2 regions of the Caproiciproducens sp. CPB-2 genome follow, and region 2 is predicted to be linked to the other one. Evidence: predicted binding sites of a transcription regulator. Region 2 holds the regulator's gene; the other holds the start of a gene.
The links. Region 2 encodes LexA, which represses DNA repair genes until DNA is damaged. Its sites were predicted from a motif close to CNAACANNTGTTNG; they were not measured.

Region 1: dinB (DNA polymerase IV) is a predicted target of LexA. The motif match lies at 12,473-12,486, and genes of this name have one in related genera.

Annotation. Positions count from the first base shown of each region.
Region 1 is NZ_CP142860.1:1,532,951-1,549,181, reverse strand. Features, by position in the region: gene udk (uridine kinase) at 1-456, shown strand, start outside; gene VXK30_RS07645 (polysaccharide biosynthesis tyrosine autokinase) at 504-1,763, opposite strand; gene VXK30_RS07640 (glycosyltransferase family 4 protein) at 1,787-2,968, opposite strand; gene VXK30_RS07635 (glycosyltransferase) at 2,965-4,185, opposite strand; gene VXK30_RS07630 (O-antigen polysaccharide polymerase Wzy family protein) at 4,182-5,711, opposite strand; gene VXK30_RS07625 (Rqc2 family fibronectin-binding protein) at 5,772-7,532, opposite strand; gene VXK30_RS07620 (Nif3-like dinuclear metal center hexameric protein) at 7,557-8,327, opposite strand; gene VXK30_RS07615 (class I SAM-dependent methyltransferase) at 8,329-9,027, opposite strand; gene VXK30_RS07610 (DUF1858 domain-containing protein) at 9,215-9,418, opposite strand; gene VXK30_RS07605 (zinc-ribbon domain containing protein) at 9,572-9,847, opposite strand; gene VXK30_RS07600 (sigma-70 family RNA polymerase sigma factor) at 9,957-10,556, opposite strand; gene dinB (DNA polymerase IV) at 11,039-12,256, opposite strand; gene VXK30_RS07590 (YifB family Mg chelatase-like AAA ATPase) at 12,606-14,138, shown strand; gene VXK30_RS07585 (methyl-accepting chemotaxis protein) at 14,202-16,231, opposite strand, start outside.
Region 2 is NZ_CP142860.1:367,549-383,779, forward strand. Features, by position in the region: gene folP (dihydropteroate synthase) at 1-394, shown strand, start outside; gene VXK30_RS01745 (hypothetical protein) at 418-600, shown strand; rRNA gene VXK30_RS01750 (16S ribosomal RNA) at 776-2,337, shown strand; tRNA gene VXK30_RS01755 (tRNA-Ala) at 2,594-2,669, shown strand; tRNA gene VXK30_RS01760 (tRNA-Ile) at 2,894-2,970, shown strand; rRNA gene VXK30_RS01765 (23S ribosomal RNA) at 3,386-6,217, shown strand; tRNA gene VXK30_RS01770 (tRNA-Lys) at 6,348-6,423, shown strand; tRNA gene VXK30_RS01775 (tRNA-Glu) at 6,485-6,559, shown strand; rRNA gene rrf (5S ribosomal RNA) at 6,935-7,051, shown strand; tRNA gene VXK30_RS01785 (tRNA-Asn) at 7,059-7,134, shown strand; gene VXK30_RS01790 (HAD family hydrolase) at 7,482-8,099, shown strand; gene VXK30_RS01795 (5'-methylthioadenosine/adenosylhomocysteine nucleosidase) at 8,170-8,859, shown strand; gene VXK30_RS01800 (cyclase family protein) at 8,876-9,475, shown strand; gene lexA (transcriptional repressor LexA) at 9,521-10,102, opposite strand; gene VXK30_RS01810 (M23 family metallopeptidase) at 10,441-11,181, shown strand; gene VXK30_RS01815 (hypothetical protein) at 11,453-11,890, shown strand; gene VXK30_RS01820 (HAD family hydrolase) at 12,057-12,731, shown strand; gene VXK30_RS01825 (FUSC family protein) at 12,735-13,565, shown strand; gene VXK30_RS01830 (penicillin-binding transpeptidase domain-containing protein) at 13,598-14,983, opposite strand; gene VXK30_RS01835 (FtsW/RodA/SpoVE family cell cycle protein) at 14,983-16,231, opposite strand, start outside.

The sequences.
Region 1 (16,231 bases), 1.2 Mb from region 2:
TTCGATACCGATTTACTGATTGAGGACGTAAAAAGACTCAAAAGCGGTCGGGCAATCGACCATCCGGTTTATTCTTTTGTCACCTACACCAGAACCGGCGAGACCGTACACATGGAGCCGGCGCGCGTGATTATTGTGGAAGGGATCCTGATTTTTGAAAACAAAGACCTCCTGGATTTAATGGATATGAAGCTTTTTGTGGACACGGACGCGGATATACGGCTTCTCCGCCGTCTGACCCGGGACGTGAAAGAACGCGGCCGCAGCCTGGATTCTTTTATGTCCCAGTACATAAATACGGTCAAGCCCATGCACGAGCAGTTTGTAGAACCCAGCAAGAAATACGCCGACATCATTATTCCCCAGGGCGGAGAAAACCCCGTCGCCCTGCATATGCTGATCGACCATATCAAGGCGCTGATCCGTAAAACGGATCAGCTTGCCGTTACCCGTTAACAAAAACGCTCCGCGGAAAATCCGCGGAGCGTTTTTGTTCTGTTCTGTCAGATGTCGGTGGTAACAAAGCCGATGGGATTGCCGCCGGAAGCGTTCAGGCGGTGGAACGAATCCTTGAATTCATGATACGGAGTCGAACCGTATTTTACGACCATAATCACAGAACCGGCAAGCCTTGCGATATTATCCGCCTCCGGATACCGCACTTCGGAAGGCGTATGAATAATCACATAATCGAACTTTTCGGAAAGCTCCCGGAACAGCCCGGTGAATTTTTCGGAAAACAGCACGTCCGCGGGATTTTGGGATGCTTCCGTGCCGGAAACAAGGCCCAAGCCCTTGACAGAAGTCTGGGAAACCGCCTCTTCTGCGGAACAGGCTCCGTTCAAGGCATCCGTCAGGGAATGCTGCGGTTTTACATTCAGCAGCTTTCCGATCCCGTTTTCACGGAGATCCGCGTCGATCAGAAGCGTGGTTTTTCCGGAACAGGCCAGCGCGCCCGCCAGCCCGGCCGCCACGGAGGCGGCGCCGTTGTGCTCGCAGACATCAGTGACAAGGAAGCTGGTCTTTCCCTGTGCACAGTGAACCGCCGCGGCACGAAGCTTGCGGAAGCTGTCTTCCTTCTTTTCGCCGCCGCCTTTCTTCGGCACCGTTCCCAGAAGCGCGGTGTTCAGCGCTTCGCTGACATAGCGGCTGTTGCGGATCGTTCTGTCCGTCAGCACGACAATAATGCCGTAGCATACATACACGATAAAACCGATGACGAGGCCAAGGATACCGGCCTTGAGCATCGTGGACTTATTGGACTCCGGCTCCGCCGGAATCGCGGGGTCGGCGATCACCGCGGTCAGCTTCGGGGACGGGAACGCGCCGGTAAGCTTTTCCCCCAGCACCTCGGCCGCTGTGTTGGCAATACGGTCCGCCATGGCGGCGTTCGGGGTTTTCGCGGTCAGCTTGACGACCGGAGCCGTATTGACCTGAACCGCGCCGATCGAAGTGATTTCCTTCTCGTCGATGCCAAGCTTTTCGGCGGTCTGGGAAATCATATCTTTGCCCGTCGCAATGGCGATGGCGGTCTGCACCCTGCTGTTCAGAATGCTGGTGTACTGCAGCCGGTAGTCCGTCTGCGCGTCCTCGGGTACCTCACAGGAAATGATCATGGTGGTATCGCAGGTATATTCATTGTGGACAAATTTGAGGGGCATCAGCCCAAACACAATTCCAAAGGCAGCGATGACGATGATAAATTTCAGGATGCTCCTCTTAAAATATTCCAGTATTTCTGAAAAGCTTACGAAAAGTTCCATATTTAACCTCCAAATATCGTTGATCAATCTATATCCATTGAAGCTCCGGCAAAATCAAGGACCTGCTTCATAATGGTTTTCCAGTCGTAATTCTTCTCCGCGAATTCGCGTTCCTTCCGCGCTATGGACGGGTCCCTGCGGCAATGCCGGACAAATTCGATGACGGCGTCCATATCCACCGCCGTCCCGTCGTTCGGCAGCCTGAGCGCAAACGGCGTATCCTCTCCGATTTTCGCGTCGTCGTAGGCATACAGGAAGGGCAGCGCCGCGGCGCAGTATTCGCGCGCTTTTAAGGAAAAGCAGGCGGTCAGGCCTCTGCGGTAACAGCCGAGAGAGGATACCCCCACGTCGACCGTTTTATAAATATCGGAAAGCTCCCTGCCCTTTTTAAAGCCGCAGAACGTCACGTCTTCAGTCAGGCCAAGCCTGTCCACCAGCGCGCGGAATCCGGGCATCTCCGTGGCGTCGCCGCCGACCAGCACAAATTTCAGCGCGGGCGCGCCGTCCGGTTTTTTCTTTTTATACTCGCTCATTCCTTCAAGGACCCGGTCGTAGCCCTGCCACCACAGGGTACCGGCAACCCCGAGAAAGACGATGTCCTTGCCGACGTCCCCGCAGTGAGGGACGGGCGATATCCCGTCGATGTTGATGCCGTTGTCCCCGTTCATGGCTTTGACTCCGAAAAACGAGTCCGCCCGGTTTCCGTACAGCACCACCGCGTCCACATACCGTTTCAGCCTTCTGCCCGACAGACGGTCGTCCGCCACCGTTACGGCCACCTTTGCGGCGGTCACGGCACGGTTTTTGAGCGTTTTGGCATATTGGATGTTGCGGATATAGTCCCCCAGATAAGGATAATTCGGGATTTCGACCACAATGGTTTTTACCCGGTTTTCCCGCGCGGCCCTGCAGATTCTGAGCATGTCGGAGCTGACACGGTCAAGACGCAGATACAGGACGTCAAAGCTGTGCTTTCGAACATACTCAAGGGCAATCCGCGTAAGCTGCTTCATGATTCCGCCGGCGGAATCAAAGCCGCTTTTCTGCGGCTCGGCGCCGAAGAACTGAAACGTGCTCCCCTGCCACATGGAATAGGTCACCTGGTAGCCCAGCTTCTCAAACGCGCCGGCCTGGCCCTCGATTTTATTTTTCACGCCCAGATACAGCGGAGCATCCTCCTGAAAAGTAAGATACATCAGTTTCATTGACTGATCTCCTTGTAAAAGTCCCGGTAGTTTTTCTGCGCGTTGAATTTTTCGGCCCATATTCCGCGCGCATTCCGGCACAGGCGGTCATACTCCTCATCCGGCAGCTCTTTCAGCTTCTTCAGCCGGGACAGCAGCTCGTCCGGCGAAAAATCCGACGGGAGCAAATAGCCGTTTTCCCCGTCGTACACCGCTTCCCGGGTACCGCCGACATCCGTGGCGATCACGGGAACGCCGAAGGAGCAGATTTCCATAATGGAAACCGGGATCCCCTCGCTGGCACTTACATTGACAAAGACGGAAAGGTCATGGGAACGGTAATAATCCATGATGGATGCGTTGTCCATCTGCCCCTTCCATTCCGTACGGACACAGTCCGGCAGCTTCGACGCCATCCCCTCGACTTCCCCGCGCAGCGGCCCGGAACCGATATGCGTCCACAAAATGGGGAAATCCGCTTTTTCCAGCGCCTGCACGATCAGATGCAGACGCTTGACCGGGGCTATGAAAGAACAGGATACGATATGCAGACCGTTTTCTCTGGTGCCGTGTTTTTCGCCGTGGTCGGCCGTCCCCAGAAAAGCGGGTGCTATTTTTTCCGCGTACCGGGGATACCGTTTTTGAAGGTACTCCGCGCCGGAAGCGGAACAGGGCAGCACCCGGTCGATCCGGTCCAGCAAAAACTCCCTCATCGGAAGGTAATTCATTTTTGCAAACTCACTGTAAAGGTCAAAGCGGTGGGCGCGGGAAATCTGTTTCACCCTTTTTCCCCGCCGTTTCAACTCCTGCGCAAGCAGCGCCCCCGCGGCCGCGGCGTCAAAAAGCCAGTAGCTGTAGATGGTGACTTCATCGGCAGAGGCAAGCTCCGGGATCTGTGCCAGCGCCGTATCAATCTCGTAGGCGCGCTTCATAAAGAAAAGCATTTCATGCGCCCTTTGCAAGGTAAATGTCCCGGACTTCATCATACTGAGCAGCTCGTCCCGTACAAAAGGCCTGAGCATCAGCCCGGCGTAGGCCGACTTACCGCCCGGAACCGTTTTGAGCGGAACACAGGAGATAAAATCAGGCAGCTTCTTTGTAACGGCGGAATTCGGTTTCAGGTTGCAGGGACAGATCAGTACCCGGTCGTATCCATTGATATAATTGACCTCATTGAGCAAAAACTCTTCCCCGTTGTCGTATGGAAATGAGGTGGTAAGCAGCAAAAGCAGCTTCATGGCTGTTCCTCCCATGTCAACCATCCGCCCCGGGCATGGGAAAGCGAGCGCGCGTGCGTTCCTTTCGCAATCAGCAGCGCCGCAAGGTATATCCCCACAAAGAAGCAGATATAGGTGATGTTAAAAACCTCGGTAACCCACAGAAACGCAAAGTTGCGCGGAATATATACAAAGTTTTTCAGAGCGAGCAGCCCGAAGGCAATGGTCACCCAGGAACGGGTCAGCAAAGAAGAGAAAAAGCGGAAGATGATACCAATCATCGCGCTGACCAGGACGACCCCTAAAATGCCGTAGGCGACATAGGCCTCGGCCACATAGGAGGTGCCGAAACCGCCCCCGCTCAGGTAACGGTCCGGATCGACCATAAAGGTCAGGGCATGTCCGAAATTATGGGTGGTGCGGACAAATTCCGTGTTCTGCACTTCGATGATCGGGGTCAGGCCGAACAGGGTTTTCGTAACAATATTATTATGGACGAACAGTTCAAACGGATAGAATAAATACCAGTAGGCTGTGGAAGGATTGAACAGATCGATATAGTTGACCGTCTGGACAACGACGCGAAAGCTCGCCCCCTGGGAATCGATAAAGCTGACGAGCATTTCTCCCAGTCCCCTGTCCGTGTCCAGGCCCGCGCGGATCAGCGCCAGAAGCTGAAGCAGGTACATGGCGGCAATTCCGAACACGCCCCCGTAGGCAACCGTTCTTTTTTTCAGAACCCTTTTCTCTTTTTCCAGCATAGAGTCCCGCAGGACAAAATAGGCGATCAGCATCAGCGCTTCCGTTACAATCGTATTTCTCCGTCCCGTCAGAAGGGACGCGAGCATGTAGGCCCCGTAGACGGCAAGCGGCAGCTTCATCTGATTTTTGCCGGGCAGAGTGGCGAGAAAAACCGCAAACGCCGGGACAAAAAACATGGAAAGGCGGCTGACGGCGGAAGGAACACTGGCCGTATTGGTGTAAGAGCTGAGATACCCATCTCTCAGAACCGCCAGACCCGAAGTGAACAGGATATAGAAAAACGGAACGGAACTGATATACAGTACAACCGCGCTGATCTGACGGATAATGGGATTCAGGTCGTTCCGGGTGACGGCGTGGATTCCTTTTGTCTGTATCGCAGATTCCCTGCGGTAAAAAAACGGTCCCATGGCACGGTAAACCGCGTAAACACAAAAAAGCGACAGCGCGACAATCTGGAGGGACTGAAACAGCTTCGGAAAATCATCCGCCTCCAAAAGCATCAGCAGCTTATGGTGATAACCGAACCAAGAAGTATACACACGCCCCAAAAGGAGGATGTTGTAGGCCCCCACAAAGATCAATAACGCAAAATCGCGCCTGATATTGACAATCAGGCTGCTGATAATTGCAACATTCATCATGATGACTGCAAAAAACAGGACATCGACCGCCGCTTCCGCCCTGCCGAAAACGGTCATCAGATTGGCGGCGAACATCAGCAATATCGTAATTCCAAAAAGGATGGTATCTCTCAGAAAATCGGATGTTTTTATTTTTAGCATCGGCACACTTCCCAAATAGATTATTGGTTATTATAACATGAATCTCATGTTTTTACCAATTTAATTTGCTTTGCGGCTGTCTGTAAATGCAGCATCCGGGGTAACGTAAACGGTTTTATAGTTTACATAAATAACCATGCCGGGTTTTGCGCCCTGAGGCTTGCTGACATTGCGCACCTCCGTATAATCCACGGGAACCTTGGAGGAGTCCTTTCCCCTGCTGTGGAAAGCCGCCAGCATGGCCGCTTCGTAAATCGCGGTTTCCGTCACAGCGCGCCCCTGCGTCGAAAGGATGGTGTGGGAGCCGGGAATGTTTTTCGTATGGAGCCAGAGGTCGTTGTTATTGGCCTGCTTCATCGTCAGGTGGTCGTTCTGACGGTTATTGCGCCCCACCAGAATGGGAAAGCCGTCCGAGGAAACAAATTCGATGGGCCCCATGGCCGCAGGCTGCTTCTGGCGGCCCTTCGGCGCGCGGATATAGCCCTGTTCGATCAGTTCGGCGCGGATTTCGGAAAGGTCGCGCTCCGTCGCCGCCCGGCTGAGCTCCTCAAATACGGTGTCGATATAGCTGAGTTCCTGCTGAGCCTGCTGAAGCTGAGCGGTCAGCATCTCCTCGGCGGTACGCGCTTTGCGGTATTCCTTATAATATTTCTGCGCGTTCTGGGAAGCGGAAAGTGCGGGATTCAGCTTGACCTTGACCAGAGGCATCGACTCCTCATAAAAATTCTGCAGTTCAACCATCGCCGAACCTTTCGGGATATTGTACAGATTGGCGTTGATCAGGTCGCCGCAGATCCTCAGGTCGTCTCGCTCCGCGCAGTGCGCAAGCTCCGCCCGCTGCAGGTTCATCTTCCGGCTGAGGCGGTCGGAGGTGGTGGTCAGAACGCGCAGCAAATCCTGCGAACGCACCCGCATACGGTCAATCCGGTCGCGCTCGTCGTAAAACGCGTCCAGAAGGGTGGAAAAATCGCAGTACGGTTTCACAACCGCGGTCAGACCGTACTGCTCAATATTCATAAAAGAGAAGTCCATCGGCTTCTGGACGGGGCTTACCACCATGTGCGGCTTTCCGTCCACATTTTTGACCGTATCCGCCATTCTGCCCAAAAAGAAAGCAAGCCGTTCCCACTGCTGGGCAGACATCGATTTCGTGCTGATATCGTCCCCACGGCCGGTCAGATGTTCCAGCTCGCGGCAGACGATCGGGGAAACTCCCTGCAGCGTATTTAAAATGGCTTTTGAAAGCTCCGTATCCGAGGGGACCCGCTGAATTTTTTCGATTATGTCAGGAACGGAGTCCGTTAAAAGGCACAGCTTGTCCTGCGGCGGCGGCAGCTGATACGTCAGCCCCGGCAGCACCAGGCGCTCGGAAGACATTTCCGCGTCCACCCGTTTGAGGGCATCGATGATTTTTCCCGCTTCGTCGACAAAAATAATATTGCTGTAGCGCCCCATGATCTCCATGACCAGCGTCAGGCGGATTTCGTCGCCCAGTTCGCTGACCGCGTCGAAATCCAGGCAGAGCATCCGCTCCAGCCCGGGCTGACGCACTGCGGCAAGGCGCGCCCCGGCCAGCCTTTTGCGCAGCAGCATGCAGAGCATCGGCGGGACCTTCGGATTTTCCGGGACAGAGCGCGTAAAATGGATCCTGGCGCTGTTGGCCCTTGCGGACATCAGCAGCTTCAGGGTTTCCCTGTACGTGCGCAGGGAAAGAACCATTTCCTCTCTGTTCGGCTGGTAGATCTTATCCACCCTTGCGCCGATTGCGCTTTCCTCTATTTCTTTTTTGATATGATGTAAAAATGCTCCGTCAAGAGCCATTGATATTCCTCCCGTGTATGCGCATTACAGATATTTTGCGGGGCTGTGCATCCGCTTTGACTCAAAGAAGGCTACGTCGGGGAATTTTGTTTTCAGCTTTACCGCAAGCGGTAAAATCACGGGATTTTCCGTATGGAAATGCCCGGCGTCGACCAGAGTCACTCCCATATTTTCGGCATCCAGCAAAATATTGTGCTTGCTTTCCCCGGTTACGAACGCCTGACAGCCGGCCTGTGCCGCGGCATAGACCAAATCCGCACCGCCGCCGCTGCAAAGGCCCACGTGCGTGATCGTACGTTTTCCGTCCGTAAAGCGCAGCCCGTCGCAGCCCAGCGCTTCCTTGACAAACCGCGCGAAGGCTTCCGGCGTATATTCGCAGCCGGTTTCCCCCTCCAGTGCCTCGGGCAGGCCGGAATCCTCGTATTCCCCGAGCGTACCCACATTCCGGAGCCTCAGGCGCTCCGCCAGGCAGGTGTTCACCCCGCCCGCCGCCATGTCGAGGTTGGTGTGGGCGCAGATTGCCGCGGTGCCGTATTTGGCCAGCAGATAAGGCGCGGAATCCGCGGAAAGGCTTTTCAGCGGATGAAAAATGACCGGATGGTGGCTGACAATCAGTTCCGCCCCGAGTTCATGGGCCTCCTGAACAACCGCGGGCGTAATGTCCAGCGACAAAACCGCCGAAGACACCCCGGCTTCCCTGTTTCCGACCAGCAAACCCGGATTGTCAAAGCTCATTGCCGACCGAAACGGCGCAAAGCTGTCAATGTAATCGTAAATCTCACCAACGGAAATCATATTACCGCTCCTTTTGCATTTTTATTTTGATTTGTTCCGCCGTACGGATCAGCGCGGCGGCTTCTTCCTGCCGGCCGGAAACGGACAGTCCCCCGGCCTTTTTTTCAAGCTGGGCGATCACCTTACGCATGTACGCGCGGCTGTCCTCCGTCGCGGCGTCCAGCTTCCCGATATAGGGGTACAGGCTGTCCGTGCCGGTTTTTTCGGGAGCATACTGTACCTGCATGGCCGAATAAGCATGGCCGTCTTCCACAGCCGCCTGTTCCCGCAGAACCGCAAAGCCCTGCTGCGCAAGAAATTCACGCAGCTGGGGGATCGACGTCATCGGCTGCAAAATCAGCCTTTTTTCTCCGTCCCGCAGCCAGGGCGCGTTTTTAATAATCCGGATCATCATTTCGCCGCCCATTCCGGCGATGACGATATCGTCCGCCTCCACGGAAAAAATCGCTTCCAGCCCGTCGGACAGACGTGTGGAAACAAGCTCCTCCACACGGTAGCGGCGGATATTCTGCTGTGCGGACTGAAGCGGCCCCGGGCGGATATCCGCCGCAATGGCGCGGGAAACAAGCCCCTGCTTCGCAAGCCAGATCGGCAGGTACGCGTGGTCGGTGCCGATGTCCGCCAGGGCCGTACCCGGCCGGACCATGGAGGCGCAGAGCTGAAGCCTGCCGCCCAAAGTGAATAAAGGATGAAGTCCCATCCGGCACACCCCTTTATAAAGTGATATTCGCCGGCTTCCCTACGGACAGAAATGCCCGCACAGCTTCCTATCGGCATCAGAGGAAACCGGGACAGGGGAACGGCAGCCCAAAAAAGCACGCACCGTCCCCCATACTTAAGAACCGCCCGGCAACTTGATTGCCGGGCGGCCGTGTTCAGAAATTCTTTTATTTAGACGCGATGTGATCGTTCAGCTTTTTCAGCATTGCGTCCGGATCCACGCCGTGAACCAGGCAGGCCTGCTCAAGGGTTTCTCCGCGGGAAGCGGGGCAGCCCAGACAATGCATGCCCATTTCCAGGAAATAAGGCGCCGTGGTTTCGTCAATATCAAGAATATCACCAATAATGGTATCTTTCGTTATAGCAGCCATTGTTTAGAATCCTCCAGCTTTTCAATAGATTTCATGTATATTATAATACCCGTGTCCAATCTTTGCAATACATTTCTGATTTGGCGAAAATAAAATACCCCGGAAATCAATCCGGGGTACCTGGTCACGAATAAGAAATATCAGGCTATATGCTTATTCTTCCCTCATCTTTGCAAAGCACTCGCTGCAATATACAGGACGGTCTTCACGCGGCTTAAAGGGGACCTTTGCTTCCTTGCCGCAGCTTGCGCAGATAGCGGTATACATTTCACGCTCTGGCTTGGCAGCATTTTTACGAGCATCGCGGCAGGCTTTGCATCTTTGCGGCTCATTTACGAACCCTTTGGAAGCATAAAATTCCTGCTCACCGGCGGTGAATACAAATTCAGCGCCACATTCCTTGCAGATGAGAGTCTTGTCTTCGTACATTTAATTTACCTCGCTTTGGATAAAGATATTTGCCCATAGACGGATTTGCACCGCCGCCTTTGATTACCAACGCTCTACTTAAGCTACCCGGGCATATGAAATGAATATACTAAACTAAGAGCAACTGTTTTAATTTCAGCCGAACCCGCTGCAGAGCATTATCGACTGCCTTTGAGGAAACACCGAGTTTCACCGAAATATCGTGGTAACTGCAGCCGCCCAAATAAAGCGTCAGCACCTGCTGTTCCAGCTTTGAAAGCAACTGTTTCATCCGCAGCTGCATGGCCGCGTAGCTTTCGCTGTCCATCAGCACCGCTTCAGGATCCGAGGCGCAATCTGTCATATCCATGTGCGAACCGTCGTCGCTGAGAGAAACAAAATTATTCAGCGGAAGATTTTTGCGGCTGGCCGCCGTGCGGTAAGCCATAATAATCCGGTTATTGATGCAAACGCCGGCATATGTTTTAAAACCGGCCTTCCCGGCTGAGTCATAAGTACGCGCCGCATTTAAAAGGCCCAAAAGTCCTTCCTGGCACAGATCGTCGGCTTCCAGCATCGCACAGCGAAACGGCGCCGCCTTGACTCTGATCAGCGACATATAACGCGCGGTAAGTTCCACAAAAGCATCCGAATTTCCGCTGTTCACAAGGCAGGCAAGCTGACTGTCGGTATAATCTGCCATTTTATTAAAATGGTTGTTATCAACCAAGCCCAACACCTCATGGCTCACATTAAACTTGAATTCTGCATCTATCATACCTCATTGTGTCTATTAAGTCAACAAATATTTTGCTTTTGAAGCTAAATATTTGTTTTATTTAGTTAAATTTTATAAAAATACCAATTTTGTCGGACAATGTCTGATTTGACCTCCGCAATATTTTTCATTTACACAGATCAAGCCCTGTTTGTAAAGCAAAAATCCTGATCGGCTAAAATCACGCCCGACCGCATCAAAAGCACCCGGCATACGGCAGCTGCGCCTGCAAACACGTTTGGCCCGGAGGTTCCCTCAGAGGGCCTCAAAGCGAAGTGTGCAGAAAACCGTATTAAATAGGCCATGGCCGTGGGTGACATAGGCGGGTAAGACGCTTTATATCCGAAAATCCATCGATTTTTTATTTACAAACAAGGCCTGATAAAGGAACATTTTCATTATATCATAAGAATCGTAAAACATCCAGAAAAATCTTAATCAGCGCTTTTCTCCGCCCCCGTGGGAAGCGGAAGCTTTTCCATCAGCACGGCGCGCCTGACGGAGGCTTTTCCGTATTTGTTTCTGACATGCTCCATACGGCTTTCCAGCTGTTCCATTTTTTCATCGCACAGGACACTGTGAAAAAGGGATGTCTGCTGCATTTCCGACTCCGGCAAAAGGCCGAATCCGCTGATGCCCAGCGCCCGCACAGGACAGGGCCATCCGTAGCCTTTCTGAAACAGCTCTTTCGCCGCCCGCGCCAGATCCATCGTCAGCCGGGTGGGAACCTCCAGCTGCATCTGATGCTGCGAAACACGCAGGCGGTTATCCTTGATGGAAAGCTGAAGGCCCGAAGCGATCACCCCGGCGTCCCTCATGCGGAAAGAGACTTTTTCGGCAAGATACAGCAGCACCGGCCAGACCTCATCCAGGTCGAAGAGATCATGAACGCAGGTGATGCTGTTGCCAATGCTTTTCGGCGCGGAGGAAACCTCGCTTGAGCATACCCCGGAATCATCCAGCCCGTTCGCGTTTTTCCACATGTCGTATCCCATTTTCCCGAAGGAAGAAACGATGTATTTGGAATCGGTGCGCGCCAGGTCGCCGATCGTTTTGATTCCCAGCGAATTCAGGCGCCGGGCGGTCACCCTGCCCACTCCCAGAAGGGAATCCGTCGGAAGGGGCCACACCTTTTCCCTGAAATTTTCCCGGGTAATCACGGTAGTGGCGTCCGGTTTTTTCATATCGCTGCCGAGCTTCGCAAAGATTTTGTTGAAGCTGACCCCGATGGAAACGCCCAGGCCCAGCTCCGATTTTGTACGGTCCCGTATCTGATCCGCTATCTCCGGCCCGTTTCCGAACAAGCGGGTGCTTCCGGTCACATCCAGCCAGCATTCGTCGATGCTGAAAGCCTCCACCTGATTCGTATAGCTGAGATAAATCTGTTTTACCAGACCGGAGAAATACAGATACCGGTCAAAATGAGGCGGAACGACCAGCAGGTCCGGACATTTTTGCTTCGCCTGCCAGACGGGCTCCGCCGTTTTCACGCCGAAGCCTTTGGCCCGCTCGTTTTTAGCCAGCACAATCCCGTGACGGTCCTCCACGCTGCCGCAGACCGCGACGGATTTTCCAAAGAGTTCGGGATGGTCCCTGCATTCCACGGAAGCGAAAAAATTATTCAGATCACAGTGTAAGATAACCCGCTCCACGATACATTCCTCCGCATACCGTTTTTCAGTATCCCCCGCCCTATCTTAATGGGTACTGGGGAATCTGCTTATTTTTCATTGTAGAATCAATAGAATACAGAGTATCGAAAAACCTGTCATGCACCGAGAAATCATGTCAAGACGGTAAGCGCGGCCAGCGCAGAAAGCAAAATCGTCCCGCAAGTTTGCGGTTGCATGACTTCTTCGATTGGTAATAGAACAAATGTTTGATATTATTATATGCCGAGGAGCGGATTCTGTAAAGCGTCCATTTTATTCCAAGTCAGGAATTGCCAACAGAATTCGACAGGAGTATAATCATTTTAGAAAAATAAAGGGAGGAATGGGGATGGTATCACGTTCCTACAGCATGGGGCTGTATGGTCTGGACTCCTTTACCGTGGCTGTTGAAGCCGACATCAGCGTCGGTCTGCCCGGTTTTGACGTGGTCGGACTGCCGGACGCGGCAGTGAGAGAATCCCGGGACAGAGTGCGCTCCGCGATGAAAAACTGCGGGTTTCAATTTCCCGTACATAAAATAACGGTGAATCTTGGTCCGGCCGACAAGCGCAAGGAGGGACCGATTTACGACCTGCCCCTCTTTGTCGCGCTGATGAAAGCAAGCGGCCAGCTTGACGCCGGGGTGGAGGACAGCGTGTTTATCGGAGAGCTGTCGCTTACGGGAGAGGTACGCCCCGTAAAAGGTGTGCTTCCCATGGCGATCAAGGCAAAGGAGGCGGGCTTTCAAAAGCTCTACGTACCGGAAGCGAATTCCGCCGAAGGCGTGGTCGTGGAGGGGATTTCCGTTTACCCCGTCAGGGACCTGCCGACGCTGATGAGGCATTTCGCCGGAGGGGAAGAAATTCTCCCCGCCTCGGAAGTACCGGCATCGCGGCAAAATCATCCTCCTTTACCGGACTTTTCGGAGGTGCGGGGGCAGAACGAGGCGAAGCGCGCGCTGGAAATTGCCGCGGCGGGCGGGCATAACGTTCTCCTGATCGGCCCTCCCGGCTCCGGAAAAAGCATGCTCGCGAAACGGATTCCATCCATTCTTCCCGACATGACGTTTGCAGAAACCATTGAAACCACCAAAATTCACTCCATTGCGGGCACCCTTCCGGACGGAGTTTCCCTGATCACCTCCCGCCCGTTCCGTTCGCCCCACCACACGGTATCGCCCGCGGGCCTGTCCGGCGGCGGAAACGTTCCGCACCCCGGAGAAATTTCCCTGGCGCACAACGGGGTGCTGTTTCTGGACGAGCTGCCCGAATTTTCCCGCGGAGCAATGGAAGTCCTGCGACAGCCGATCGAGGACGGCAAAGTGACGATTTCCCGCGTCAACGGTACCATCTCCTATCCCAGCGCCGTGATGCTGGTGGCGGCGATGAACCCGTGCCCCTGCGGTTACTTCGGGCACCCGACCAAGCCGTGCACCTGTTCCTCCGGCGCGGTCTCCCGCTATCTTTCCAGGGTTTCCGGCCCGCTGCTGGACAGGCTGGACCTGCACATAGAGGTCCCGCCGGTAGAGTTCGACGAAATCAGTTCCCGGGAAAAGGCCGAAAGCTCCGCAGTTATTAAAGAACGAGTAAACAGCGCCAGGAAGCTGCAAAACGAGCGTTTCAAAGGCACGGCCGTTACCTGCAACGCGAGAATCACGCCGGATATGCTCCAGGAAGTATGCCGGCTGAGCGAGCCGGGACGGGAGCTGCTGAAAAAAGCGTTTGAAAAGCTCGGGCTTTCGGCAAGGGCCTATGACCGGATTCTGAAGGTTTCCCGCACGATTGCGGACCTGGATCAAAGCGAAGAAATCGAGCCGCGGCATGTTGCCGAAGCGGTGCAGTACCGCAGCCTTGACCGGAAATACTGGACAAAAGAGCTCTGATCCCATAAAAAAATCCCTGCGGCCGAACTGGAACCGGCCGCAGGGATTTTATGATATCGGAATTTAATATTTGCTGCTCTGACCGCTTTCGGAAACGGAACCGGCGTCAAGAGAGGAAGTCGGGCCTCCCGCTCCGTCCGGGACGCTTCCGGCGGAATCCTTCAGCTTCAGGAACGCAAGGGATTCCTTGAGCTGCTGCGCCTGTGCGCTCAGTTCCTCGCTGGTCGCCGCGCTTTCCTCCGCCGTTGCGGAGTTGGTCTGCACCACGGCGGAAATCTGATCGACACCCATTGTGACCTGATTGATGGAAGAGGCCTGACCATCCGAAGACTTTGAAATTTCCCCGATCAGGTCCGTAGTCTTTCTGGTGCTGTCTATAATTTTATTGAGAGACTTCGCAGTCTCATCCGCGATCTTTGTGCCGTTTTCCACCGCCCTGATCGAGCTTTCAATCAGGTCCGTGGTATTTTTCGCGGCTTCCGCACTCTTGCTCGCAAGATTGCGGACCTCATCCGCGACAACGGCAAAGCCTTTCCCCGCCGCGCCGGCACGTGCCGCTTCCACCGCGGCGTTGAGCGCGAGAATATTGGTCTGGAAGGCAATATCCTCAATCGTCTTTATAATTTTGCCGATCTCCTGTGAAGTTTCGCTGATCTGCGCCATGGCTTCCACCATCTGCTGCATGTGCTCGTTTCCGACCTCAACTTCGCTGGACGCTTCCAACGACAGCTGACTCGCCAAACGGGAATTGCTGGCATTCTTATTGACTTCGTCCGCAATTTCCGTAATGGAGGCCGAAAGCTGCTCAATGGAGCTCGCCTGCTCCGTAGCGCCCTGTGAAAGCGCCTGCGAAGCAGAGGAAACCTGGCCTGCACCGTTCGCCACCTGATCCGCCGATCCGTTGATACCAGAGAAGATATTGTTCAGATTGTCGATAATGGTGCTCAGGGACGTTTTGATCGATACAAAATCACCTTTATAATCCTCTGTTACTTCAATCGTACAGTCACCCATGGAAAGGCTGTCCAGAACGACGGCAATCTCTCCTATGTAACTGGTCAGTATATCGATTGTATTGGAGAAGGTCTCCGCAAGAACGCCGATTTCATTCCTGCTTTTGATCACAGGTACTTCGGAATGGAGATCGCCTTCCGACAGTTTCTCAATACGCTGTACAAGGCCTTCGACCGGCTTGGCGATCGGCCCGGCGATTCTGAAGGCAACCACGACGGACAAAAGAATGAAAAGAAGCATTAAACCGACGGTGATGGCGACCGCGGTATAGCATCCGCTCATCATCTCATTGACATTCGCGCTGACCGCCATGGACCAGCCGTCCGTACCGCTGATCGGAGCATATCCTACCAGCTGCTTGGTGCCGTTTAACGTAATGGTCGCGCTTCCCGTTTTTCCTGAAGTCATATTTTTGACGATTGACGCGGCACCCGCATAGGAACCGTCTTCTTTCGCCTTATTGATATAATTAACGAATTCAAGGACATTTTTTCTGTCCTTATGGGCGATGATCGTACCCGATTTGTCAACGATAAACCCGTACCCGGATTTGCCGACGGCAATATTGTCGATCATCTGGCTGAAAGTATCGCTGGCCAAAGCCGCGTAGACGACGCCGCCATGGTTGCTTCCGTTGTTCACCTTGGCCGCAACGTAAAGCACAACATTGGAATCGGTTTTTCTGACCACGGGGCTGGAAACATAGGTGGTCCCTATTGTCTGTGCCGTCTGAAAATAGTTGCTGTCACTGATGTCGGTGCCGTCCAGCGTTCTTCCGTTGGAATCCGCAAGACCGACTTCCATGAAACTATACCGCTGGCAAAGCGTCTGCAGCACTGCTTTTCTGGAGGAAACGGGCAGCGTTTCGTCGGTGATCTGTTCATTGGTGGCAATGGATTCCGCCCTCAGCTTATACATATCGATCGCCTGCTGCACGGCATAATTATAAGCAACCGAATTTGTGTTGATCAGGGAAACCATATTGCTGCTGGAATTGGAGTAAAGCAAAAAAGCGTTTGTCACGCCGCAAACGACGCTGATTGCAACCGCCAGGCCCACCATTCCGAGAAGAAGAGTTT
Region 2 (16,231 bases):
GCATCACCGCGAAACAAAAGAAGAGATTATTCAGGATGTCAATCAATATTTTATGGAGAAACTGGATATCCTAACAAATGCCGGCATTTGCAAAGAGCGCGTCTGTTTTGACCCCGGTATCGGCTTCGGAAAAACCCAGGAGCAGGATCTGCGGCTGCTGGGAAACGCGGGCCGGCTCCATGTGGACGGCTGCGCCCTGCTGATTGCGGCTTCGCGCAAGCGGGTGATCGGCGCCGAGTGCGGCAGCCCGCCCTACGAGCAGCGCCTTGCCGGAACGCTGGCCGCCCACAGCATCGCCGTGGCGGACGGCGCGGATATGGTTCGCGCCCACGATGTCGCGCAGGCGGTGCAGGCCGCGAAAATCGCGTTCGCGATTCGGCGGGCCCGCGGCTGAAAGGCGTCGGATTATAAGGCAAAATGGGCCGGGGACAAGCCTTTTTAAAAAAAGTTAAAAAAACTTCAGAAAAAGGGTTGACTTACGGGGATGTATTTGGTATTATAGTCAAGCGCCTTACGAAAGACGCAAAGCGCGAAAGCAAAGCCGAAGCGGCAGAAACACAGAGCGGAAGCGGAGTTTTCGACCAGGACCTTGAAAATTAAACAACGAAGAGAATTAAGGAACCCGTAATGAAATTGAGAGTATGGAAGTACTTTCGGACGAAGTTGGTTGACACTTAAAAAGACAACAAGAATACACGCTTAGTGTATCGTATTTAGAGCTCATCAAAAACTCTGGATAGAAGATATAAACGCCAAAATGGCGATTATATACAATATTTTAGAGAGTTTGATCCTGGCTCAGGACGAACGCTGGCGGCGTGCCTAACACATGCAAGTCGAACGGAATTAAGTTTAACACCGAACGTTTTGTTTGGTGGAGACGCCTTACCGAACGGTGGGTGTTGAGCTTAATTTAGTGGCGGACGGGTGAGTAACGCGTGAGTAACCTGCCTTTCAGAGGGGGATAACGTCTGGAAACGGACGCTAATACCGCATGACATATTTGGGCCGCATGGTCCGGATATCAAAGGAGCAATCCGCTGGAAGATGGACTCGCGTCCGATTAGCTTGTTGGCGGGGTAAAGGCCCACCAAGGCGACGATCGGTAGCCGGACTGAGAGGTTGAACGGCCACATTGGGACTGAGACACGGCCCAGACTCCTACGGGAGGCAGCAGTGGGGGATATTGCACAATGGAGGAAACTCTGATGCAGCAACGCCGCGTGAGGGAAGACGGTTTTCGGATTGTAAACCTCTGTCCTTGGTGACGAAAGAAATGACGGTAGCCAAGGAGGAAGCTCCGGCTAACTACGTGCCAGCAGCCGCGGTAATACGTAGGGAGCAAGCGTTGTCCGGATTTACTGGGTGTAAAGGGTGCGTAGGCGGCTCTGCAAGTCAGGCGTGAAATATATGGGCTTAACCCATAGACTGCGTTTGAAACTGTGGGGCTTGAGTGAAGTAGAGGTAGGCGGAATTCCCGGTGTAGCGGTGAAATGCGTAGAGATCGGGAGGAACACCAGTGGCGAAGGCGGCTTACTGGGCTTTAACTGACGCTGAGGCACGAAAGCATGGGTAGCAAACAGGATTAGATACCCTGGTAGTCCATGCCGTAAACGATGATTACTAGGTGTGGGGGGTCTGACCCCTTCCGTGCCGGAGTTAACACAATAAGTAATCCACCTGGGGAGTACGGCCGCAAGGTTGAAACTCAAAGGAATTGACGGGGGCCCGCACAAGCAGTGGAGTATGTGGTTTAATTCGAAGCAACGCGAAGAACCTTACCAGGTCTTGACATCCAACTAACGAGGCAGAGATGCGTCAGGTGCCCTTCGGGGAAAGTTGAGACAGGTGGTGCATGGTTGTCGTCAGCTCGTGTCGTGAGATGTTGGGTTAAGTCCCGCAACGAGCGCAACCCCTGTGATTAGTTGCTACGCAAGAGCACTCTAATCAGACTGCCGTTGACAAAACGGAGGAAGGTGGGGACGACGTCAAATCATCATGCCCTTTATGACCTGGGCTACACACGTACTACAATGGCTGTTAACAAAGGGAAGCAAGACCGCGAGGTGGAGCAAAACCTGAAAAACAGTCTCAGTTCGGATCGCAGGCTGCAACCCGCCTGCGTGAAGTTGGAATTGCTAGTAATCGCGGATCATCATGCCGCGGTGAATACGTTCCCGGGCCTTGTACACACCGCCCGTCACACCATGGGAGCCGGTAATACCCGAAGTCAGTAGCCCAACCGCAAGGGGGGCGCTGCCGAAGGTAGGATTGGCGACTGGGGTGAAGTCGTAACAAGGTAGCCGTATCGGAAGGTGCGGCTGGATCACCTCCTTTCTATGGAGACATGGGCAGCTGAAACAAGCTGGTCAGACATCCAAGGTCAGTTACGGAAGAGATAATTCGAATCGTTGTTTAATTTTGAAGGCCCCGGGCAGTGCCCGGTGACAATGGCCCGCCGCAGGAATGCAGCAGGAAATTGCCCCCGGTGTGGCGGGACGGTAACAACCGGCTCCCGGCGCGGAACTGCAAGAGAGCTTTCAGAAAAAAGTGGAAACAAGGGTAGAACACCTGAGTGAAGCTACCTGTATATGGGGGTTTAGCTCAGCTGGGAGAGCGCCTGCTTTGCAAGCAGGAGGTCAACGGTTCGATCCCGTTAATCTCCACCAGCGGCGAGTCGCCGCGGACAATTCGCGGGTAAGATTTGATGGAAACGTCAGATAGGTGCACGCGGAAAGAACTGCGGATCAGGATTTGCCAAAAAATCACGGAAGCGTGTCAAGGAACGCGTGCGGAAAGCAAGGGATTGCCGAAAGCTGAAGCGTGACGAAACACACTGCGTGTGCGGCTATATGGGCACAAGAATAACCGGATAGCCTCTGGCCAGAAATATGGGCTTATAGCTCAGCCGGTTAGAGCGCACGCCTGATAAGCGTGAGGTCGGTGGTTCGAGTCCACTTAAGCCCACCAGCAGACTGAGTCTGCACGCACGGCCCGCCGTGAAGAAAAGAGCGGGAAAAAAGCGGAATCGGGCGGGACAGTCGAAAGATACTCCCAAAGGATTCACAATTCATACAGAGTCAAATCCGCGAGAGAAAAGCTGTTTGAAAAAACAGGTTTGCCCGCGGCGAAAGGCACTGTGTGCCCGGGACGGTCGGAAGATACTTCCGAAGAACCTGGAAATACATACGGGAGCGTGTGAAGGAACGCGTGCTGTAAGCGAGAGATCGCTGAAGGGTAAAGCGTGACAGAAACACACCGTGTGTGCCGTGTACATTGAAAACTGAATAAAGAAGAAGCAGATATTAAGCGAGAAATAACTTGTTATTTTTAGATTTAAAATCTACAATTTCAAATTTTAAAGAAGAACCAAGAAAAAACACATGGTCAAGCTACAAAGAGCGCAAGGGGAATGCCTTGGCACTGGGAGCCGAAGAAGGACGCGACTAACTGCGAAAAGCTATGGGGAGCCGTAAGTGGGCATTGATCCATAGATATCCGAATGGAGCAATCCAACTGGAGTCATGTCCAGTTATCATACACTGAATTCATAGGTGTATGAGGGGAACCGCCTGAACTGAAACATCTAAGTAGGGCGAGGAAAAGACATCAAATGAGATTCCGCCAGTAGTGGCGAGCGAACGCGGAAGAGGCCAAACCGGGAGTAGCAATACTCCCGGGGTTCGGACAGCAACATGGACGCCGGAATTTAGCAGAATGGCATGGGAAGGCCAACGAAACAGTGTGAGAGTCACGTATGCGAAAAAGGAAAGCGCTTAGCTGTATCCAGAGTACCGCCGGACACGAGAAACCCGGTGGGAATATGGGGGGACCACCCTCCAAGCCTAAATACTACCCAGTGACCGATAGTGAAGAGTACTGTGAAGGAAAGGTGAAAAGGACCCCGGAAGGGGAGTGAAAAAGAACCTGAAACCTTGTGCTTACAAGCACCGAGAGCCCGTCAAAGGGTGATCGGGTACCTTTTGTAGAATGGTCCGGCGAGTGAATGTAACTGGCAAGGTTAAGTCCTTAAGGGATGGAGCCGCAGGGAAACCGAGTCTGAACAGGGCGTAAGAAGTCAGTTGTATTCGACCCGAAACCGGGTGACCTACCCATGTCCAGGTTGAAGTGGGGGTAAAACCCCATGGAGGACCGAACCGACTCCTGTTGAAATAGTAGCGGATGAGGTGTGGGTAGCGGAGAAATTCCAATCGAACCCGGAGATAGCTGGTTCTCTCCGAAATAGCTTTAGGGCTAGCCTCGTATTAGATTACCGGAGGTAAAGCACTGAATGGTCTAGGGGCCGAAAGGCTACTGAAACCTATCAAACTCAGAATGCCGGATAATTGATGTACGGGAGTCAGACAGCGTGAGATAAGTTTCGTTGTCAAAAGGGAAACAGCCCAGACCCACAGCTAAGGTCCCAAAATATGGTTAAGTGGAAAAGGATGTGGGGTTGCACAGACAACCAGGATGTTGGCTTAGAAGCAGCCACTCATTAAAAGAGTGCGTAATAGCTCACTGGTCGAGTGACCCTGCGCCGAAAATTTAACGGGGCTAAATCATATACCGAAGCTTGGGATTCCGCAAGGAATGGTAGGAGAGCGTTGAATAAGGGGTGAAGTCAGAGCGGAAGCGCTGGTGGACTTTATTCAAGTGAGAATGCCGGAATGAGTAGCGAGAAATGTGTGAGAATCATATTGGCCGAAAGTCTAAGGTTTTTGGAGGAAGGTTCGTCCGCTCCAAGTAAGCCGGGAGCTAAGGTGAGGCCGAGAGGCGTAGCCGATGCACATACGGTGGAAATTCCGTAGCCGCCAAAAGATTTAAGTAAGAGGACACCTGCAAAGGGCATAACCCGGGCGATGGTTGACCCGGGCGTAAGGGACCGAAATCAGAGTAGGGAAGTATGCTTAGAGCAGGGCGAGAAAAGTCTTATGGATATCTGAGGCGCCCGTACCGCAAACCGACACAGGTAGATAGGAAGAGAATTCCAAGGCCAACGGGAGAAGGGTAGTTAAGGAACTCGGCAAATTGACCCCGTAACTTAGGGAAAAGGGGTGCCGCAGCAATGTGGCCGCAGAGAATAGGCCCAGGCGACTGTTTAGCAAAAACACAGGTCTCTGCCAAATCGCAAGATGAAGTATAGGGGCTGACACCTGCCCGGTGCTGGAAGGTTAAGAGGAGATGTGCAAGCATTGAATTGAAGCCCCAGTAAACGGCGGCCGTAACTATAACGGTCCTAAGGTAGCGAAATTCCTTGTCGGGTAAGTTCCGACCCGCACGAATGGTGTAACGATCTGGGCACTGTCTCAATTACCCGCCCGGCGAAATTGTAGTACCGGTGAAGATGCCGGTTACCCGCGACAAGACGGAAAGACCCCATGGAGCTTTACTGCAGTTTAATATTGGGTTTCGGTAATTTATGTACAGGATAGGTGGGAGACTGAGAAGCAAGGGCGCCAGCCTTTGCGGAGTCGCTGTTGGGATACCACTCTTAAGTTGCTGAAATTCTAACCTGCGGCCGTGAATCCGGCCGGGGGACATTGTTAGACGGGCAGTTTGACTGGGGCGGTCGCCTCCAAAAGAGTAACGGAGGCGCTCAAAGGTCAGCTCAGCACGGACGGAAACCGTGCTTTTGAGTGTAAACGCGTAAGCTGGCCTAACTGCGAGGGTGACGGCCCGAGCAGTAACGAAAGTTGGAGTTAGTGATCCGGCGGTATGAGAGTGGAATTGCCGTCGCTCAACGGATAAAAGCTACCCTGGGGATAACAGGCTGATCTCCCCCAAGAGTCCACATCGACGGGGAGGTTTGGCACCTCGATGTCGGCTCATCACATCCTGGGGCTGTATTCGGTCCCAAGGGTTCGGCTGTTCGCCGATTAAAGTGGTACGCGAGCTGGGTTCAGAACGTCGTGAGACAGTTCGGTCCCTATCTGTCGTGGGCGCAGGATATTTGAGGAGAGCTGTCCTTAGTACGAGAGGACCGGGATGGACGCACCGCTGGCGCACCAGTTGTCATGCCAATGGCACAGCTGGGCAACTATGTGCGGATCGGATAAACGCTGAAAGCATCTAAGCGTGAAGCCGGCTCCAAGATGAGATATCCCATAGCGTAAGCTAGTAAGGCCCCTTGAAGACTACAAGGTTGATAGGCTGCGTGTGTAAGTACGGTAACGTATTCAGCTTGGCAGTACTAATAGGCCGAGGGCTTGACCATATTTTTCTTGGCAACCCTCTATTTCTCTCTCTGCTTCCCTCCCTTTATTCAGTTTTCAGTGTACAAATATGTCTGAAAAGCAAAGAGCAGCGGATGAAAATCCGGAGCGTGCAGGCTCAACCTGCCATATGCACCATTAGCTCAGTTGGTAGAGCACCTGACTCTTAATCAGGGTGTCCCGGGTTCGAGTCCCTGATGGTGCACCATTAAGAAGTCGGAACGGGGGCTGGAGCCTCTGGCCTCTGCATCTGACTGTATGAAAGATATGGCCCGTTGGTCAAGCGGTTAAGACACCGGCCTCTCACGCCGATAACGGGAGTTCGATTCTCCCACGGGTCACCAAATTTCATTTGCTATGGTAAGATTTTTGTTTCGGCCGAGCCGGAGAATCGAACTCCGGTCTTCCACAGGAAAGCAAAGACAGAGATTCCAAGTGGCTGTCTGAGGTCATCGCCGTAGGCGCATGCCGACTGCAAAGTCCTCCCACGGGTCACCAAATTTCATTTGCTATGGTAAGATTTTTGTTTCGGCCGAGCCGGAGAATCGAACTCCGGTCTTCCACAGGAAAGCAAAGACAGAGATTCCAAGTGGCTGTCTGAGGTCATCGCCGTAGGCGCATGCCGACTGCAAAGTCCTCCCACGGGTCACCAAATTTCATTTGCTATGGTAAGATTTTTGTTTCCGTCGAGTCGGAGAATTACAATTTAATTTAAGTTAGTTGGTGCTGATGACGGTGAGGGTCCACCCGTTCCCATCCCGAACACGGAAGTTAAGCTCACTGGTGCCGAAGATACTTGGCTGGCAACGGCCCGGGACAATAGGAAGGTGCCAACACAAATAATCCTCAATAGCTCAGCCGGTAGAGCATGCGGCTGTTAACCGCAGGGTCGTTGGTTCGAGTCCAACTTGGGGAGCCAGAGAAGATCACCAGTCGAATGATTGGTGGTCTTTGTGTTTTATCCGCATATCCTGAAGGAGATTCAGGGCGTTAAGGAAACACCCCCCCCCTTAGATTTGTTTGGGCCTTGGATCAAGAGACGGGGCTAACCTGAAGAGACGAAGGAATCACCTGAGATGGGTGATTTTTTGTTATATAACTGATAACAATGCAAACAAGAGGGAAGTTGCCTTCGCAAAACTTGACAGACCTGGTCTGCTTCCCTATAATGAGGATAAAAAGAACAGAGAGAACATTTCTGCTGTGATGACAATCATGGAAGCGATTAGAACCTATCAAATGATTCTTAGAAAGGTATTACAGTTGATGAAATACACTCATATCGTTTTTGATGTTGACGGAACGCTGCTTGACAGTGAGGATGCGGTTCTTTTATCCTTTCAGAAGATGCTTTTTACCATACAGGAAAAAATGTATCCGCTGGAAGAACTTCGGTTTTCCCTTGGAATCCCCGGGCATGACGCGTTGGCCAGGATGAAGGTTGAGCCGCTCGAAGACGCTTTCCGCATCTGGGGAGAATATGAAAAGGAATTTTCCTATTCCATAAAACCATTTAAGGAAATCCCCTCTACGCTTTCACAGCTGAAAAGGAATGGAATCCAAATGGGCGTTATTACCTCCCGGACGAGGGAAGAGTATGCGGCGGTGGTCCCCCCTTTCGGGCTGGATCATTATTTTGAACATATTCTCTGCGCGGAGGATTCACCCGGACACAAGCCCGATCCGGCGCCGATGCTTAGATATATGGAGCTGTCCGGTGCGGGTAAGGAAAACGTGCTGTATATCGGGGACTCCGCTTACGACTGCAGATGCGCGCACGGGGCGGGTGTGGACTTCGCTTTGGCTTTGTGGGGCTGCCGCGCTCCGGAGGGCATTTCTCCGGAATATGCCCTGGAGAAGCCGGAAGATGTATTATCTTTATAAGAAAAAATGAGGGGAACAGATTCCCTATGCAGTATGGCTTAAAGTTTAAGGAAAGCGTTGAGGTACGGGTATGATTGGAATTATCGGGGCAATGTCGGTAGAAGTGGAAAATTTAATCGCGGTCATGACGGATAAAAGTACGCAGACAGTCAGTTCGGTGGTTTACTATACTGGGAGAATAGAGAACATCGACTGTGTTGTCGCGAAATGCGGCGTTGGAAAAGTCGCGGCGGCGGTCTGCACGCAGACTATGATTTTGAATTATCATCCCAGTGCGGTCATCAATGTCGGCGTTGCGGGCGGTATCGGCGAAAATATTCATATCGGCGATATCGTCGTATCAAGCGGGCTGGTGCAGCACGACATGGATACCACCGCTATTGGGGATGAAAAGGGCCTGATCAGTGGACTGAATATCGTCACCATTCCCGCCAGCACAAGGTTGGTTGATCTGGTGGTTTCCACCGCGAAGCAGATTTATGGCCAGGGCGTGCATGTCGGGGTGATCGCCACGGGTGACCAGTTCATCAGCAGCGGGGAAAAGCTGAAGGAAATCGCCCGGGATTTTCAGGCTTCGGCGTGCGAAATGGAAGGCGGGAGCATCGCGCAGGTATGCTACATAAACCATGTGGATTTCGTGGTCATCCGCGCCATCTCGGATAATGCCAATGAGGCGGCCAATATCGATTTCGCCGCTTTTGCTATTTCCTCCGCGCATAAGACCGCGGAGCTTATCACAAAAATATTACCCTCCATCTGAAAAAGAGGTGTAAGACATGAAGATCATCGACGTGTCACGTGAGCTTTTTTCCGCACCGGTTTATCCGGGGGACCCGGAGCCTTACCGGGACCCCGTGCGCCGGATGGAGCTGGGGGACGTCTGCAATCTTTCAGGTTTTTACACGGGATGCCACAGCGCCACCCACGTTGACGCACCGCGCCATTTCATTGAAGACGGCGAGACGGTCGACCAGCTCGATTTGGCGCGGCTGACAGGTCCCTGCACCGTCGTGGAGGCAAACGGTATTATTACCGGCTCCGATATTGACAACATCGTGCCGTATGCTCAGAAAATGATTTTGTTCAAGGGGCAGGCATCCCTGTCCCAAAGCGGCGCCTTCGCGCTGACGGCCGCGGGCGTTACCCTGGTGGGAACGGATGCGCTCAGTATTGAAACGGAAGACGACGGCTCCTTTCCCGCACACAAAGAGCTGCTGGGAGCAGGCGTACTGATTCTGGAGGGGCTGGACCTCTCCATGGCGGAACCCGGCGGCTACCGGCTGATCGCCCTGCCGCTCCGCCTGGGCGGAGCGGAGGCTTCCCCGGTAAGGGCCGTCCTGATCAGAGAGGATGGGCAGGACATCGAGGCACCATGAAACAGGGAGGGAACCGATTTCGATTCCCTCCCGTTATTTTTCTGTTTAATAATACCGGAACACCGCGACGACTTTCCCGAGGATCAAAACATCCTTGGTGTAGATCGGCTGATAATCCGGATTTTCCGGCTGAAGGCGGATCCTGTCCTTTTCGCGGAACAGACGCTTTACCGTCGCCTCGTCTTCGATCAGGGCAACCACGATTTCCCCGTCGAGCGCGGTCGGCGTTTTCAGAGCGACGACGATATCGCCGTTCAGAATCCCGGCGTCCTTCATGCTTTCCCCTCGGACATTCAGCGCAAAATATTCTTCACCGCTGTAACGGGCGGGTGAGAAGGGGACGTAGCCCTCCACCTCCTCGACGGCAAGAATCGGCTGGCCGGCGGCGACCTTTCCCACGATGGGGACCTGTATGGTGCTCTGTTCCCCCGCAAGGTGGATCGCGCGGTTCAGGCCCGCGTCACGGCTGATATACCCGGCGCGTTCCAACGTTTTCAGGTGAGCGTGTACGCTGGAGGTTGACTTCAGCCCGGTTGCGCTGCAGATTTCGCGCACAGTGGGCGGAAGCCCGTTTTCGGCCCGGCTTTTTAAATAGTCGTATACTTTTTGCTGGCTTTTGGTTAACATTCCGCAGCCCTCCCGTGTATTTGGCTTCTGCAGATATTATAGCATATTTTTGAAAAAAATCAAACAAATGTTTGGAATATTAAAAATTCATAAGATATTCATAGCTATGTAACAACTGAATCCCGCTATGCGATATAATAAAGACGTAATCAAGGATATGGAGCCGCACCATTACTTGATACATGTTCTACCCTCCTCAATATACCCCTCAAGCTAATGAAAAAGGACCTGGTCGAAATGGATTAGGTCTTTTTTCTTTTTTTATTTTTATGATAAAAATGTTATCCGCCGAATATAACGTTTCATTTATGGCCAAAATATATTCGGAGGTGGCACGAATGAGTAATTTACATCTGTTAAATAACAAATCACAAAAGAACTCCAGGGGATTTTATATTGCGCTTGGCGTGTGTCTGATTGCGGTTGGTGTTGCGGCCTGGACCACTTATGACAGCGTGGTCAACTATGCTTCTCCCGAGGAAGGGACGACAAGCAGCGCACAGGTACAGCATACGAATGAAACGGTGAGCGGAATCAAGGTCTATACGGGAGACGGAACTTCTTCCGCAGCGGAGCCCGCAGAGTCGGAGCCGGCAAAGGAAGAGCCGTCTGAGGCCCCGTCCCAGGCGCCGTCTGCTCCGCCGTCGTCTGCCGTGCCGGCCAAGCAGACCGTGGCCAGCGTTCTGACCTTTGCCAGCCCGGTCGAGAAAAACGTCACGCTGAAATTCAGCGGGGAAAATCCCGTTTTCTCAAATACGATGAAGGACTGGCGTGTGCACAACGGCACCGACTTTGCCGCTAAGGAAGGAACCGCCGTCAAAGCGGTCGCGAACGGCACGGTGAAAAATGTCTATACGGACGACCTTTACGGCCTGACGGCTGTGATTCAGCACGGAGATTACGAAACCTATTACTGCGGTTTGGCAGCGGCGAGCGTCAAAAAGGGAGCGGCCGTCAAACAGGGTCAGCAGGTCGGAACGGTCGGAACGGTCCCGTGTGAAAGCGCCGACGCATCCCATCTGCATTTATCAATGAAAAAGGGCGGAAAATATATCGACCCGCTTTCCATTATTAAATAACTCGCCCCCGACACTGTAAACGATTAGGGGCAAAATCACAGCTGCAGAATGAATGGTTCTGCAGCTTTTTTATGATCTCCATTTTTTCATTTGTGAAATCCGGCTTTCTGTGCTATAATGAAACCGAAAGTGATGGATCCTACAAAAAATGTCGAATTTTTATTTAACACTTTGTTAATGATTTATACACTTTCTGTTACCACAACGGCAAGGAAATCAAACTATACTGAGTATGGTTGGAAAATACGGTATTCGGAAGGGAGGCACAGTATTGAAAGACAGGAACACAACCCTCGTATGCGTTACGGGTCAGCGTGACTGTGACAGACTGATTCGGGCCGGCAAAAAAATTGCCGAAGAGAGTTCCACTTCTTTACAGGTACTCTGCGTGCAGCCAACCTCTGCGGGATTTGAAACCAGCTGTGAAGAGCTCGAATATCTGCGTCAGACGGCACGTGACGCGCAGGCGGAAATGACCGTTTACTTTAACGACGAAGCGGCATTGATCGCTGTAGGGTTTGTAAAACAAATCGGTGCGGTCCATATTGTAACGGGAATGGCGGAGGCGCCGGTGAACGGATTTGTAGAAATGATCCACAAGCTTTTGCCCAAAATTCCGATCTCAATGGTGGCAAAAGACGGAACGATTTATAATATTTGTCCATCAGGAAAAAAACAGCAGACTGTTAAACTGGCAGTCCAAAATTAGTACATAGCCGGGCGCCGGGGATCACACTCCGGCGCCCCTTTTTTCTATGTTTTTTGCCCTTGTTTCGGTTCTGAACGGCCGTGTGGGACATAAGGGACTTGCAAATCGTTACAAAAATGTTTATTATTATAAATACATTTGTTATTTTGAATTGCAGGGTGATTGTTTGTATAAGGCATGTATTTTTGATTTGGACGGAACGCTGGCCAACACGCTCGCTTCCATCGCCAATTTTGCCAACACCGCAATGAAGCGGTGCGGATACGAGCCGATTGAGGTGGAAAAATACAGGTATCTCGTCGGGAACGGGACGGACAGGCTGATGCACGCCATGCTTGACACCGCGCTGGGCGCGCAGGGGTACACGGAGGACGACGTCCGCAAAATGAGGCGGATTTACGACGAACTGTATGAAAGCGATCCCACTTGTCTTGTCACGAATTACAGCGGGGTGCAGGATACGCTGAAAAAACTGAAAGCAAAGGGAATCCGTATGGCGGTGCTTTCCAATAAGCCGCACAACTGCACCACTGCGATTATCGACGCGCTGTTCCCGAGAGGAACCTTTGACCTGTGCTACGGGCAGCGGCAGGAGGTGGCCCGAAAGCCTTCCCCGGAGGGCGCGCTGCTGATCGCGGACGAGTTTGCCGTCAGCCCGGAAAACATCCTCTATATCGGGGACACAAACACGGATATGAAAACCGGCGCTGCCGCGGGAATGGATACGGCGGGTGTCCTTTGGGGATTCCGGACCGAGAAGGAACTGAGAGAAAACAATGCGAAATATATCGTCGAGAGACCGGAACAAATTTATGAGATTGTTGCTGGCCTCATGAGGTGATTGATGAAGTGGCTGTTAAACCTTCTTAAGACCGAGAACCGGCTTGGCTTCCGGGTGGTAAAAACGGGGATCGCCGTTACCCTTTGTGTGGTGATTTCCGCCCTTTTAAAGCTGGACGAGCCGTTTTTCGCGGTCATTGCCGCCGTCATGACGATGGGGAAATCCATAGACGCCTCCATCAAAATGGGGAAGAACAAGCTGATCGGCGTGCTGATCGGCGCTGCGGTCGGCTATGGCCTTGTCATGGTCTCGCCCGGGAACGCCGGGCTCTGCGGAGTGGGGATTATCCTTACGCTGTATCTCTGCCATCTGTTTAAGCTTTATGGCGCGGCCACCCTGTCCTGCTTTGTGTTCGCGGCCATGATGTTCCGCGTCGGCACCGCCCTTTCCTGTATTGCGGGCAGCGCGATCGGCATTGTGATCGCCATTCTTGTCAATCTGGTGATTATGCCGCCCAACTACGCCGAAGAAATCAAGAAATCCTTTGTCCATCTGCGCAGCCAGGTGGACCAGGCGATGGAGAGCGCCGCCTCGTTCTGGCAGATCGATACCTTCGCGGTGGACAGCGCGATCCAGAAGCTGAGCTACAATGTCAAAATGTATATTGCTCAGGCAAAATTCCTGCGCTGGAACGATGACGAGGTTTTCGGCATTTCCTGTAAAATCTCCACTTATGAGATGATACTGGACGAGCTGAAGGCGCTGGAAGTGATGGAGCTGACGGAAGATTCCGTAAAACCCGGCGGCGAAACGGAGATTGTTTACCGCTACCATATGGACAGGATGCACAAGCTTTACGAGCACGCGCTTTCCGAAACAAAAGAAGGCAAATAAAAAATGACCTGTGAAGGTCATTTTTTATTTGCCTATTTGATTGTTTTGGCCGCGGCGGTCATCAGGGCGGAAGCGATCTGCCCGGCGGAACTGATGCCGCTTCTGGAATTTTCCACTACAACCGCGAACGCAAGCGGCGTTTTCTCATTGGAGGAAAAGCCGACCATCCAGCCGTTCGGTTTTTTCCCGCCGCCCACCTCCGCCGTGCCGGTTTTGGCGCAGACGGCAAGGCCGGGGAACAGGCCGTCGCCGTAATAGCTCGAAACGTTGTAGCGCATATATTCCTTCAGCTTTTCCGCGGTGGCGGCTTTCAGAAGCCGGTCTCCCGTCTGGGTATGCCCGCTGCGGACGGTCAGACCGAACGGAGCCGTGATACCGCTGATCAGATAGGGTTTGACCGGTACGCCGTCGTTGGCGATCGCGCCCATCATCACCATCATGTGGAAAGGATTGGTCAGGTCGGTGTATTGCCCCACGCCCGACCAGCCCAGCTCGTTGGCGGCGGCGCCGTCCACCTGATAGATGCTTTTGCTGGTGGAGATGCCGTCCAGGTCGAAGCTGCGGTTAAAGCCCATGGAATTTGCCGTCTCGGTCATTTTGTCCGCGCCGAGCTCAATGGCGATCTGTGCGAACGCTACGTTGGAGGACCTCGCCAGCGCGTTTTTAAAGCTGAGGGTGCCGTAGGAAGCGACGTCGGTGATTTTATTGCCGTTAATGGTAATGCTGCCGTTGCATTCCCAGGTGCGGCTGTCCAGATCGGGAATGTTTTCGATCGCCGCCGCGGAAGTCACCACCTTGAAGATCGAGCCGGGGGTATAGGTGGAGGAGAGCACGCGGTCAAGATAGACCCCGTTGTATTTCCCCGTTTTGTCCGTGTTCAGGTCCTTCGGGGGATTGGAGGGATCGAAATTCGGCGTGCTGACCGAGCAGAGCATCTCGCCGGTCTTGTAGTTGTAAAGGACGGCCGCGCCGCTGCTGCCGCCCAGCTTCTGAAGCGCGAGCTTGCACAGCGCGCTGTCAAGCGTCAGCTTAATGTCGCTGCCCCCGCTTTTCCCGGTGGGGGCGGCCAGGCCGGTGACGGGATTGTACCCCGAAAGCTCGGAACGGTAGTTGTACTGGATTCCGGTGGAAATATAGCCGTTGCTGTCGCCTACGGTGTGGAGCATCGCGCGGCGGACGGCTTCGTCGCTGTTGTACACCCGCTTGCCGTTTTCGCTTTTGGCAAGCACGACATTGTTCCGGTCAAGGATTTTTCCGCTGTTGGCGAGCTGGCCACCGGTCGTCAGATGCTTGTTGAACGGCTGCATGGCCCAGCTGCCGCCTTCCATGGCGAACCCGTACAGGAATACGCCGAGGCCGAAAAGGAACGCCATGCCCAGAATATACAGGATTAAGGAACGGGAGCCTGTCGTTTTCATCAGCTTTTCCTCCTTGCCGCGTAGGTGCGCTCGTCGCTCGCCTTGATGAAGGCGAGCAGTCCCCAGACCGCCACCATGCTGGAGCCGCCCAGGCTGATAAAGGGCAGGGTGACGCCGGTCATGGGAAGTACGTCCGTCGCGCCGAAGACGTTCAGGCAGGTCTGGAACAGAAGCATGCCGCCCGCGGCGCACGACGATATGGAATAGAAGGTGGAGCGGCTGCGCGTAACGTCCGAACGGGCGTAGAACATCAGAAACGCAAGCGTCAGCACAATGACGACCGCCAGCAGCAGGCCCAGCTCCTCACAGACCATGCCGAACACCAGGTCGCTGGTGGAAGCGAACACGCCCTTCAGCGAGCCGTTCCCGATCCCCAGCCCGAACAGGCCGCCGCTCGCGGAGTAGCTCAGCACGCGCGTCTGCTGGTAACCGGATTCGTTCACATGCTCCCAGACGTGCCGCCATGCCTCGAACCGCTGCGCGACATAGGGCTTGAATTTTAAGATCAGGAAAGCGCCGAACACCGCGACCGCGCAGATCAGCGCGATGGTGCGCACGCTTCCGGAACGCATGAAGGCGATAATGAGAAAGGTCACGAAAAAGACACAGGCGGTACCGAAATCGCGCATCAGGAACAGCGCGCCCATGCATACGGCGGAAAACCCGATAAATCCCGTCAGGTTCTTTGCCGTCTGCAGCCTGTCCAGTGTGGAGGTGCCGACAAAGATAAAGGCGATTTTAATAAACTCCGACGGCTGTACGCTGACGGGGCCCAGGCTGATCCAGTTGCGGGCGCCGTTGTGTTCGCGGGCCAGCACAAGGTTGGCGGCAAAGAGCAGGACGGCAAAGATTCCGATTGCCAGGCGCCAGCGCATCACCCGGTCAAGGTCGCTGAGGAACCAGATCATGATGCAGAACAGAAGGACGCCCCCGAAGAGCGCGCCGAGCTGCACATAGGTGTTTTTCACGCCGGTGCCGGAAATCAGAAGGATGCCGACTCCGCTCAGCAGGAACGCGATGGTTTCCAGCTCGAAGCTGACGTGCCCCAGCCCCTTCATGGAAAACAGGTACAGCAGCCATTCCATTGCGAAGATCGCTCCGAACGGCACAGCGGGCAGGTAGCTGAATTTCCCGCCTCCGAAGCATGCCTGCACGCACAGGAGCAGCTGGATCAGGGTCGTGGCGGCCAGCAGCCCTGCGGGTGACGCGGCGTGCCGTACCTTACGCTTCGGCTGCTTGCCGTTTTTG